Regions from separate parts of the Knoellia tibetensis genome, predicted to be linked through region 2. Evidence: predicted binding sites of a transcription regulator. Region 2 holds the regulator's gene; the other holds the start of a gene.
The links. Region 2 encodes HspR, which represses chaperone genes until heat shock. Its sites were predicted from a motif close to AAGTTGAGTCNNNNNGACTCAACTT; they were not measured.
Positions count from the first base shown of each region.

Region 1 (5,589 bases), 250 kb from region 2:
GTTGATGACCGGCGCCATGACGTCCTCGGACTTCGTCGTGAGCGCGAGCGCGTTGGAGGCCGCGGCGCACGCTCCGCCGACGAGCAGGGTGAGCAGGACGCCGAAGACGATGCCCTTGACAGAGCCCGCCATTCCCAACGCGTAGCCGAGGCCGACGAGGATGAGGGCCTGGACCAAGAGCTGGATGATGTCGCGCACGAGCCGGCCCACGAGCAGTGCGGTGCGGTTGGCCGGGGTCACCCTCTCGGCCTCGATGACGCCCTCGCGCCACTCGCCGATGAGGCTGAACCCGGCGAAGAACGCCCCGAAGATGCCGAGCTGGACGAGCATGCCCGGCACGAAGAACGTGTAGGCGTTGTCGACGCCGAGCTGCGCGATGAGCGGCTCGAGCAGCGGGCCGAAGAGGAAGAGGTACATGACCGGCTGGAGCATGCCGATGATGACCCACGCCGGGTTGCGCAGGTTCATCCTCAGCTGGCGGCGGAAGACGATGAAGGACTCACGGAGGAAGGTCATCGCTGCTCCTGTCCTGCGAGGGCCGGGGCTGCGGGCTCCCCCGCCTGGTCGGTGGTCGCGTCCTGCGCGTCGCGCAGGGACCGGCCGGTGAGGGTGAGGAAGACGTCGTCGAGGGTTGGTCGGTGCACCTCGATCGACTCGAGGGTGATGCCGGCCGACGACAGGTCGGCGAGCAGACCGGGCACGGCGCGGCCGGCGCGGGCGACCCGGGCGCGGACGTGGTTGCCCTCGACCTCGACGGGCTCGCCGCCGGCCCCGTGCGACTCGGCGATCGACGCCAGCCGCGTCGCGGCCGTGCTCACGTCGTCCGCCGTGGCGAGCTGGAGGTCGACGAGGTCACCGGAGACGTTGGCCTTGAGGTTCTCCGAGGTGTCCGAGGCGACGATGCGGCCGTGGTCGATGATGACGATCCGGTCGCTGAGGTGATCGGCCTCGTCGAGGTAGTGAGTCGTGAGGAAGACCGTGGCCCCACGACGACGGCGCAGGTCGGCGATGTGCTCCCAGAGGTTGGCCCGAGCCTGCGGGTCGAGACCGGTGGTGGGCTCGTCGAGGAAGACGAGCGTCGGGTCGTGGATGAGCCCCATGACGATGTCGAGCCGGCGTCGCTGGCCGCCCGACATGTTCTTGGGCATCCGGGTCCACAGCCCCTCGAGGTCGAGCTGCTCGAAGAGCTGCTGGCCCCGCGCCTTCGCGTCGGCGCCCTTCATGCCGTAGAGCATCCCGTGGTCGACGACCTCGTCACCGGCCCGCGCCGCGCTGAAGGCGCCACCCGCCTGGGAGACGTAGCCGATGCTCCGGCGGACCTGCTCGGACTCCCGCACGACGTCGAACCCGGCGACGGTCGCGGTGCCCTCGGTGGGGCGGAGCAGCGTCGTCAGCATGCGCAGTGTCGTCGTCTTGCCCGCACCGTTGGGGCCGAGGAACCCGACGACCTCACCCTCGGCGACGTCGAGGTCGACGCCGTCGACGGCCCGCACCTCGGTCTTCTTCCTGCCCTCCCTCGAACGGAAGGTCTGCACCAGCCCTCGTGCGTGGATCATGGCCTCTCCTCGACCTCGTCCGGCCCGGGACCCGCCTCCCGAGCGCAGCCCCGAGCCTAGAACGCGCCTCCGACAGCGGTGACCCAGAATGGGCAGATGCCCGAAGGCCACACGCTCTACGCCCTCGCCCTTGACCTCGACACCGCGTTCCGGGGCACGTCGCCGACCGTGACCAGCCCGCAGGGCAAGTTCGCCGACGGCGCCGCGCTGCTCAGCGGCACGGATGTGCTCGGGGCGACGTCGTGGGGCAAGCACCTCTTCGTCGAGTTCGCGGGCGACCGCTTCCTCTGGGTGCACCTCGGTCTCATCGGCACCTTCACCATCGACACGACCTCGTATGCCGGCGAGCTCCCGGTCGTCGGTCAGGTCCGGTGCCGCTTCGCGACCGAGGACCACGTCGCCGACCTGCGCGGCCCGATGGTGTGCGACGTCGTCACACCCGAGAAGGTCGACCAGATCCTCTCCCGCCTCGGGCCGGACCCCTTGCGGCCGGCCGACCCGCGCTCCGACCCGGACCTCGCCTGGGCCCGGATCACCCGCTCGGGCAAGCCGGTCGCCGAGCTGCTCATGGACCAGGCGGTCCTCGCCGGCGTCGGCAACGTCTACCGCTCCGAGGTGCTCTTCCGCCGCCGCGTCCACCCCTTCCGTCCCGGCAACAAGCTCCAGCGCAAGACGTGGCGGGCCATCTGGGAGGACCTCGTCGCCCTCCTCCCCCTCGGCGTCGCGACGAGCAAGATCGTCACCGTCTCCGAGCAGGTCGACGAGGTCGCGCTCGCGCTCGAGGCCGGCGAGGACGTGCGGCTCACCGAGCGCGAGTCCTACGTCTACAGGAGGGCCGGTGAGTCGTGCGTCGTGTGCGGCTCACGGATCCGGACCCAGGTCGTCGCCGGCCGCAACCTCTTCTGGTGCGGCAACTGCCAGCGCCGCGGCTGACCGACCCGTCGCGCCGCTGGAGCGTCTGGACCACCTCCCCTGCCTCGACTTGCCCACGCAGAGCGTGGGACCCGCCGCCTGAAGTGGGTTCCTCGCACTTCACCCTGGAACCTTTCCGCTCCGAAGTCCGACCAACCCACTTCGGGCGGGAAAGTCGGAACGGCTGGGACGGGAGGGAGGGGAAATTCGGTGGCGGACGGCATACGGGCTTCTCCACACTGGTCGACGGACAGTCCGCAGGACTCCCGGAGGTGCCGGTCGGGCACGAGGTCGGGAGCGCGCCGCGGCCGAGGCGTTCAGGGGCGCCGGCGGCTCGGACGCTCCCACCCGGCCGGCCCACCTCGCCCCTCGCGGGGCCGGTCCGTGTTGTGACCGGCCCCGTGGGCGGCGCGCGCTTCCGCCGTGAGCGAACATGAGCCGACCCGGCTCAGGCGCGGAACACCCGCCCCCCATGCCGCGTTGGACCCCGTGACACACCTCGCGCCCCTCCTTCGCCTCCCCGATCCCGCGACCGTCCTCGACAGGGCGGTCCCGTCGTTCAGGCAGCGGGGATAGCATCGAGGTGACTCATATCAGTCAGGAGCCAGCACCATGTTCGAACGGTTCACCGACCGGGCCCGCCGGGTGGTCGTCCTCGCCCAGGAAGAGGCGCGGCTGCTCAACCACAACTACATCGGCACCGAGCACATCCTCCTCGGTCTCATCCACGAGGGTGAGGGTGTCGCCAGCAAGGCCCTGGAGAGCCTGGGGATCTCTCTCGACGCCGTCCGCGAGCAGGTGCAGGAGATCATCGGGCAGGGCCAGCAGGCCCCGACCGGCCACATCCCGTTCACGCCGCGTGCCAAGAAGGTGCTCGAGCTGAGCCTGCGCGAGGCGCTCCAGCTCGGCCACAACTACATCGGCACCGAGCACATCCTCCTCGGCCTCATCCGCGAGGGCGAGGGCGTCGCCGCCCAGGTCCTCGTCAAGCTCGGCGCGGACCTCGGTCGGGTGCGCCAGCAGGTCATCCAGCTCATCTCGGGCTACCAGGGTGGCAAGGAGGGCGCGTCCGCCGGTGTCGGCCAGGGCGGCCCCGCCGAGGGCACGCCGGCCGGTTCGCTCGTGCTCGACCAGTTCGGTCGCAACCTCACCGTGGCTGCCCGCGAGGGCAAGCTCGACCCGGTCATCGGGCGTGAGAAGGAGATCGAGCGGGTCATGCAGGTGCTCTCGCGCCGCACGAAGAACAACCCGGTCCTCATCGGTGAGCCCGGCGTCGGCAAGACCGCCGTCGTCGAGGGCCTCGCCCAGGACATCGTGCGCGGAGAGGTCCCCGAGACCCTCAAGGACAAGCAGCTCTACACCCTCGACCTCGGCGCGCTCGTCGCCGGCAGCCGCTACCGCGGTGACTTCGAGGAGCGTCTCAAGAAGGTCCTCAAGGAGATCCGCACCCGCGGCGACATCGTGCTCTTCATCGACGAGATCCACACCCTCGTCGGTGCCGGTGCGGCCGAGGGCGCGATCGACGCGGCCTCCATCCTCAAGCCCATGCTCGCCCGCGGCGAGCTCCAGGTCATCGGTGCGACGACCCTCGACGAGTACCGCAAGCACATCGAGAAGGACGCGGCGCTCGAGCGCCGCTTCCAGCCGATCCAGGTGGCCGAGCCGACGCTGGCCCACGCCATCGAGATCCTCAAGGGCCTGCGCGACCGCTACGAGGCGCACCACCGCGTCTCGATCACCGACGGTGCGCTCGTCGCGGCGGCCAACATGGCCGACCGCTACGTCAACGACCGCTTCCTCCCCGACAAGGCCATCGACCTCATCGACGAGGCCGGCGCCCGGTTGCGCATCCGCCGCATGACCGCGCCGCCGGACCTGCGCGAGTTCGACGAGAAGATCCAGGCCGTCGTGCGCGAGAAGGAGTCGGCGATCGACGGGCAGGACTTCGAGAAGGCCGCGCGCCTGCGCGACGACGAGAAGAACCTGCGCGCCGAGAAGACCCAGCGCGAGAACGAGTGGAAGAGCGGTGACCTCGACGTCGTCGCCGAGGTCGACGAGGAGCTCATCGCCGAGGTCCTCGCGGCGAGCACCGGCATCCCGGTCTTCAAGCTCACCGAGGAGGAGTCCAGCCGCCTGCTCCACATGGAGGACGAGCTGCACAAGCGCGTCGTCGGCATGGACGACGCCATCAAGGCGCTCTCGCAGGCGATCCGTCGCACCCGTGCGGGCCTCAAGGACCCGCGCCGTCCGGGTGGGTCGTTCATCTTCGCCGGGCCCACGGGTGTCGGCAAGACCGAGCTCGCCAAGACGCTCGCCGAGTTCCTCTTCGGCGACGAGGACAGCCTCATCCAGCTCGACATGTCGGAGTTCAGCGAGAAGCACACGGTCTCGCGGCTCTTCGGCTCGCCCCCCGGCTACGTCGGCTACGAGGAGGGTGGCCAGCTCACCGAGAAGGTCCGGCGCAAGCCGTTCTCGGTCGTCCTCTTCGACGAGGTCGAGAAGGCCCACCCCGAGATCTTCAACAGCCTGCTCCAGGTGCTCGAGGACGGCCGCCTCACCGACTCGCAGGGTCGGATGGTCGACTTCAAGAACACCGTCATCATCATGACGACCAACCTCGGCACGCGGGACATCACCAAGGGCGCCCTCGGCTTCACCGCCGGCCCCGACACGCGCAGCAGCTACGAGCGGATGAAGAACAAGGTCACGGACGAGCTCAAGCAGCACTTCCGCCCCGAGTTCCTCAACCGCGTCGACGACACGATCGTCTTCCCGCAGCTCACGCAGGAGGAGATCATCCAGATCGTCGACCTCGAGATCGCCAAGCTCGACAAGCGCCTCAAGGACAAGGACATGGGCATGGAGCTCACGCCCGCGGCCAAGATGCTGCTCGCCAAGCGCGGCTACGACCCGGTGCTGGGTGCGCGACCGCTGCGTCGCACGATCCAGCGCGAGATCGAGGACGTGCTGTCGGAGAAGATCCTCTTCGGCGAGCTCAAGTCCGGCGAGATCGTCGCGGTCGACGCCACCGGCGAGGGCAAGGACGACTCGTTCACCTTCGAGGGCACGCCGCACGCGCACGCCATCGAGGTCCCGGTCGTCACGGCCGGTGCGTCGGCGC
Region 1 is NZ_JBMBWF010000001.1:1,806,783-1,812,371, reverse strand. Features, by position in the region: gene ACOJV7_RS08345 (ABC transporter permease) at 1-516, opposite strand, end outside; gene ACOJV7_RS08340 (ATP-binding cassette domain-containing protein) at 513-1,556, opposite strand; gene ACOJV7_RS08335 (Fpg/Nei family DNA glycosylase) at 1,653-2,489, shown strand; gene ACOJV7_RS08330 (ATP-dependent Clp protease ATP-binding subunit) at 3,081-5,589, shown strand, end outside.
Region 1: the regulator HspR is predicted to act here: its motif matches at 2,899-2,923, upstream of ACOJV7_RS08330 (ATP-dependent Clp protease ATP-binding subunit).

Region 2 (5,589 bases):
CTCGTCAAGGAACTCACCGGTGGCAAGGAGCCCAACAAGGGCGTCAACCCTGACGAGGTCGTCGCGCTCGGCGCCGCCCTGCAGGCCGGTGTCCTCAAGGGCGAGCGCAAGGACGTCCTCCTCATCGACGTCACGCCGCTCTCGCTCGGCATCGAGACCAAGGGTGGGCTCTTCACCAAGCTCATCGAGCGGAACACGGCCATCCCGACCAAGCGCTCCGAGGTCTTCTCGACGGCCGAGGACAACCAGCCGTCGGTCCTCATCCAGGTCTTCCAGGGTGAGCGCGAGATCGCCCAGCAGAACAAGGCGCTCGGCACCTTCGAGCTCTCCGGCATCGCGCCCGCCCCCCGCGGCGTGCCGCAGGTCGAGGTCACCTTCGACATCGACGCCAACGGCATCGTCCACGTGACGGCCAAGGACCGCGGCACCGGCAAGGAGCAGAAGATCACCATCTCGGGCGGCAGCGCGCTGTCCAAGGAGGAGATCGACCGCATGGTCAAGGACGCCGAGGCCCACGCCGACGAGGACAGGAAGCGTCGCGAGGAGACCGAGACCCGCAACATGGCCGAGTCGCTCGTCTTCTCGACCGAGAAGTTCCTCAGCGAGTCCGGTGACAAGCTCACCGACGAGCAGCGCAGCCCGGTCGACACCGCGCTCGCGGACCTCAAGGAGGCGATCAAGCCCGAGTCGACGCTGTCGCGAGACGAGATCCAGGCCAAGATCGACCATCTCAACGAGGAGTCGCAGAAGATGGGCGCCGCGATGTACGCCGCGGCGGCCGAGCAGGGCGAGTCCGGTGACGTGCCCGGTGGCGAGGCCTCCGATGGCGCCGAGCAGGCCGGCGCCCAGGCCAACGACGACAGCGACGTGGTCGACGCCGAGGTCGTCGAGGACGACGAGGAGAAGAAGTGACCGACCCCCGTATGCCGGGTGAGGACGAGGTCGTCGACGCCGAGCTCGTTGACGAGACAGTCGACGAGTCCTCCGACGACGCGATCAACACCGAGTCCGCCAACGACGGTGAGGAGGTGGCCCCGGCCGGCGACGCCGGGGCCACCGCCCCCGCGGGCGAGCGCGAGCCCGTCTACGGCGACAGCGGCGACCGCGGCGACAGTGGCCGGGGCGGCGAGCACCCCGACACGGCGCTCGCGGCCCAGCGGCTCGACGACCTCCAGCGGCTCAACGCGGAGTACGTCAACTACAAGCGCCGCGTCGACCGGGACCGCGCCGCGGTCCAGGAGCGCGCCGTGCGTGACGTCCTCGACTCGCTGCTTCCGGTCCTCGACGACATCCAGCTCGCTCGCGAGCACGGAGACCTCGCCGAGGGCCCGTTCGTGGCGATCGCCGACAAGCTCGAGTCGAGCCTGGGCAAGTTCGGTCTGACCCGCTTCGGCGCGGTCGGCGAGCCCTTCGACCCGATGCACCACGAGGCGCTCATGCACTCCGCCTGGGACGCCTCCAACGCCGAGCTCCCCACCGACGCGACGACGACCACCGTCGTCCAGGTGCTCCAGCCCGGCTACCGCACCGGCGACCAGGTCCTGCGTCCCGCGCGGGTCGCGGTCGCCGACCCCGAGTGACGCGGCCCGGCACCACGCCGGTTCGCACGCCGAACGCCCCTGTGGCGCAACGGCATACGATGTCCGAAAGGAGGCGCTGATGGCGAGCCAGGACTGGTTCGAGAAGGACTTCTACGCGATCCTCGGCGTCCCCAAGGACGCCGACTCCGGTGCGATCAAGAAGGCCTACCGCAAGCTCGCGCGCACCCACCACCCCGACAAGAATCCCGGGGACGCGGCTGCCGAGCAGAAGTTCAAGGACATCGGCGAGGCCCACGCCGTGCTGTCCGACCCCAAGCAGCGTGAGGAGTACGACGCGGTGCGCCAGATGGCGCGCGGCGGCGCGCGCTTCACTGCCGGCGGGCCGGGCGGCAACGGCGGCTTCGACGACATCTTCAGCCACTTCGGCGGCGGTGGGCAGCGCGTCCGGTTCGACACTGGTGGTGGCTCCTACGGCGGCTACCCCGGCGGCGGCGGGGAGGACATCAACGACCTCTTGTCGCAGATGTTCGGGGGTGCGGCCGGTGGCGGTGGTCGTCCACAACCCGGGTATGCCGGCTACGGCGCCCCCCGCGGTCCCCGCAAGGGCGCCGACGTCCAGGCCTCCACGACCCTCCCCTTCCGGGACGCGGTCGAGGGCTCGACGGTGACCCTGCGGACCGCCGAGGGGCGCACGATCACCGCGCGCATCCCCGCCGGGGTCAAGGACGGTCAGAAGATCCGGCTGCGCGGCAAAGGCCAGCCGGGCGAGCCGGGTGCGGCCGCCGGCGACCTCATGCTCACCGTCGCCGTCGAGAGGCACCCGGTCTTCGGGCGCGACGGCGACAACCTCACCGTCGACCTGCCGGTGACCTTCGCGGAGGCCACGCTGGGAGCGACCGTCGCCGTGCCGACGCTCGACGGCTCGAGCGTCAAGGTGCGCATCGCGCCGGGCACCCCGTCCGGACGCGTGCTGCGCGTCAAGGGCCGCGGGGTCGCGGGCAGGTCCGGGACCGGTGACCTGCTCGCGAAGGTGCAGGTCGTCGTGCCCGCCGAGCTCTCCGAGCGCGCCCGCGAGGCCGTCGAGGTGCTGCGGGCCGAGGCCGAGGGCACCGACCCGCGGGCCGACCTCGCAGAGCGGGCCAGGGCCTGACCATGGCAGCGCGCCAGGGCCAGCCGCGACCGGACGACGAGGCACCCGTCTTCGTCATCTCGGTCGCGGCCGAGCTCGCCGGCATGCACGCGCAGACCCTGCGCCAGTACGACCGGCTCGGGCTCGTCACCCCGTCGCGGACCCGCGGCGGCGGTCGCCGCTACTCCGCCCGCGACGTCGCGCAGCTCCGCGAGGTCCAGCGGCTCTCGCAGGAGGAGGGCGTGAGCCTGGCCGGCATCGCCCGCATCCTCGAGCTCGAGAACTCCGTGGCCGCCCTGCGCGCCCGCGTCGTCGAGCTGTCCCGCGAGGTCGAGCGTCTCGAAACAGCAGCCTCGGGCGGCCCGCGCGTCTTCTCGGTCGGCCCCGGCGGCGAGATCTTCGCCAGCCGTCTCGGCGAGCGACCTCGTCGCCGCCCCGGGTCCGGCTCGGCGTCGCAGGCGCTCGTCCTCTGGCGTCCCTGACCCGCCACCCCTCCGCCCACAACTCGCCAATTCCTCCCGTTCGGTACACACGCACTCCGTACCGAACGGGAGGAATTGGCGAGTTGTGTCCGCGTGCTCGCCGGCACGGCATACGCTTCGGCTCGTGACCGAGCACCTCCTCCTCTTCCCCGAGCGCGGCACCGCCGACGAGATCGCGACCGAGCTCGCCGAGGAGGGCTTCACCGAGGTGCGGGTGCTGCGCGTCGCGCACGCGGGGGAGGACGACGCCGAGGACGCGGAGTGGGCGGTCCACATCCGCGAGGAGATGGTCGAGGACCCGGCCGGCCCGGTCGAGAGCGGACTGCGAGAGCGCTTCTCGGCCCTCGCCGAGGAGCGGGGCGGCTGGTACGACCCGGAGCCGACGATCCCCTGACCGGAGCGACTCCCGGGGAGACGCCCGATTTGTCCACTTCTGCTTGTCCACCGGACAAGCCGCGCGTCCGGCTCGAGAACGTCGCGCTCCTGACAGCGTCTGGGTCTAGCATCCAAGCACCGAGGCCACTGAGGTCCGCGGTGGCGATTCGACGAGGAGACGACGTGGCCGATCCGGCACCCATCCTTGAGATGACGGGCATCACCAAGACATTCCCCGGTGTCAAGGCTCTGTCCGACGTCAACCTGACGGTCCGTCGTGGTGACGTCCACGCGATCTGCGGCGAGAACGGCGCCGGCAAGTCGACCCTCATGAAGGTCCTGTCGGGCGTCCACCCGCACGGCTCCTACGAGGGCACGATCCGCTACAACGGCGCCGACGTGACCTTCAACAACATCCGCGACTCCGAGCACGCGGGCATCGTCATCATCCACCAGGAGCTGGCGCTCATCCCCGAGCTCTCCATTGCCGAGAACATCTTCCTCGGCAACGAGGAGACCAAGCGGGGCGCCATCGACTGGGTCAAGACCAACAACCGCGCCCGCGACCTCCTCGCGCGCGTCGGCCTGGCCGAGGACCCCGAGACCCCGATCAAGAACATCGGCGTCGGCAAGCAGCAGCTCGTCGAGATCGCCAAGGCCCTCGCCAAGGACGTGCAGCTGCTCATCCTCGACGAGCCGACGGCGGCCCTCAACGAGGAGGACTCGCGCCACCTGCTCGACCTCATCCGCGGCCTCCAGGCCAAGGGCATCACGTCGATCATGATCAGCCACAAGCTCAACGAGATCGAGGCCATCGCCAACGCGATCACGATCATCCGCGACGGCCAGACGGTCGAGACGCTCGACGTGCGCGCGGGCGCCGTCGACGAGGACCGCATCATCCGCGGCATGGTCGGACGCTCTCTCGAGTCGCGCTTCCCGGACCACACCCCCGAGATCGGCGAGGTGATGTTCGAGGTCAAGGGCTGGACCGTCGCCCACCCGCAGGTGCCCGAGCGGCTCGTCGCCAAGCAGTCCGAGTTCTTCGTCCGCCGCGGCGAGATCGTCGGGTTCGCCGGCCTCATGGGTTCGGGCCGCACCGAGCTCATGCGCTCGATCTTCGGCCACTCCTACGGCACGTGGCTCGGCGGCGAGATGACCCTCAACGGCAAGAAGGTCGACCTGCGCAGTGTGCCGGCGGCCATCGACGCGGGCATCGGCTACGTGACCGAGGACCGCAAGTCGCTTGGCCTCAACCTCCTCGACGACATCAAGACGACGACGGTCTCGGCCAAGCTCAAGAAGATCGCGCACAACCTCGTCATTGACCGGCGCGCCGAGCACTCGGCCGCGGACGACTACCGCAAGCAGCTGCGCACCAAGACCCCGTCGGTCGACTACGGCGTGGCCAAGCTCTCGGGTGGCAACCAGCAGAAGGTCGTGCTGAGCAAGTGGCTCTTCACCGACCCCGACCTGCTCATCCTCGATGAGCCCACCCGCGGCATCGACGTCGGCGCCAAGTACGAGATCTACGGGATCATCCAGCGCCTCGCGAGCCAGGGCAAGGGCGTCATCGTCGTCAGCTCCGAGCTCCCCGAGCTGCTCGGGCTGAGCGACCGGATCTACACGATCAGCGAGGGCCGGGTCACCGGTGTCCTCGACAAGGCCGAAGCCAACCAGGAGTCGCTCATGCGGCTCATGACCAGGACGTCGCAGTCCAGCACCCCGAAGGACGCTGCATGAACAAGATCAAGGAAATCTTCGGTGGGGACACCCGTCAGTTCGGGATGATCTTCGCCCTGGTCTTCCTCATCGTGCTCTTCCAGATCCTCACGGACGGGCTGACCCTCGACCCCGGCAACGTCATCAACATCTTCCAGGGCAACAGCTACATCCTCGTCATGGCGATCGGCATGGTGCTCGTCATCATCGCCGGCCACATCGACCTCTCGGTCGGCTCGGTCGCGGCCTTCGCCGGCATCGTCGTCGCCATCGCGATGCGCGACTGGGGCATCCCGTGGTGGCTCGGCATCCTGCTCGGCCTCGGCATCGGTGCGCTCGT
Region 2 is NZ_JBMBWF010000001.1:2,053,928-2,059,516, forward strand. Features, by position in the region: gene dnaK (molecular chaperone DnaK) at 1-912, shown strand, start outside; gene grpE (nucleotide exchange factor GrpE) at 909-1,580, shown strand; gene ACOJV7_RS09500 (DnaJ C-terminal domain-containing protein) at 1,660-2,691, shown strand; gene ACOJV7_RS09505 (heat shock protein transcriptional repressor HspR) at 2,694-3,152, shown strand; gene ACOJV7_RS09510 (hypothetical protein) at 3,277-3,546, shown strand; gene mmsA (multiple monosaccharide ABC transporter ATP-binding protein) at 3,738-5,270, shown strand; gene mmsB (multiple monosaccharide ABC transporter permease) at 5,267-5,589, shown strand, end outside.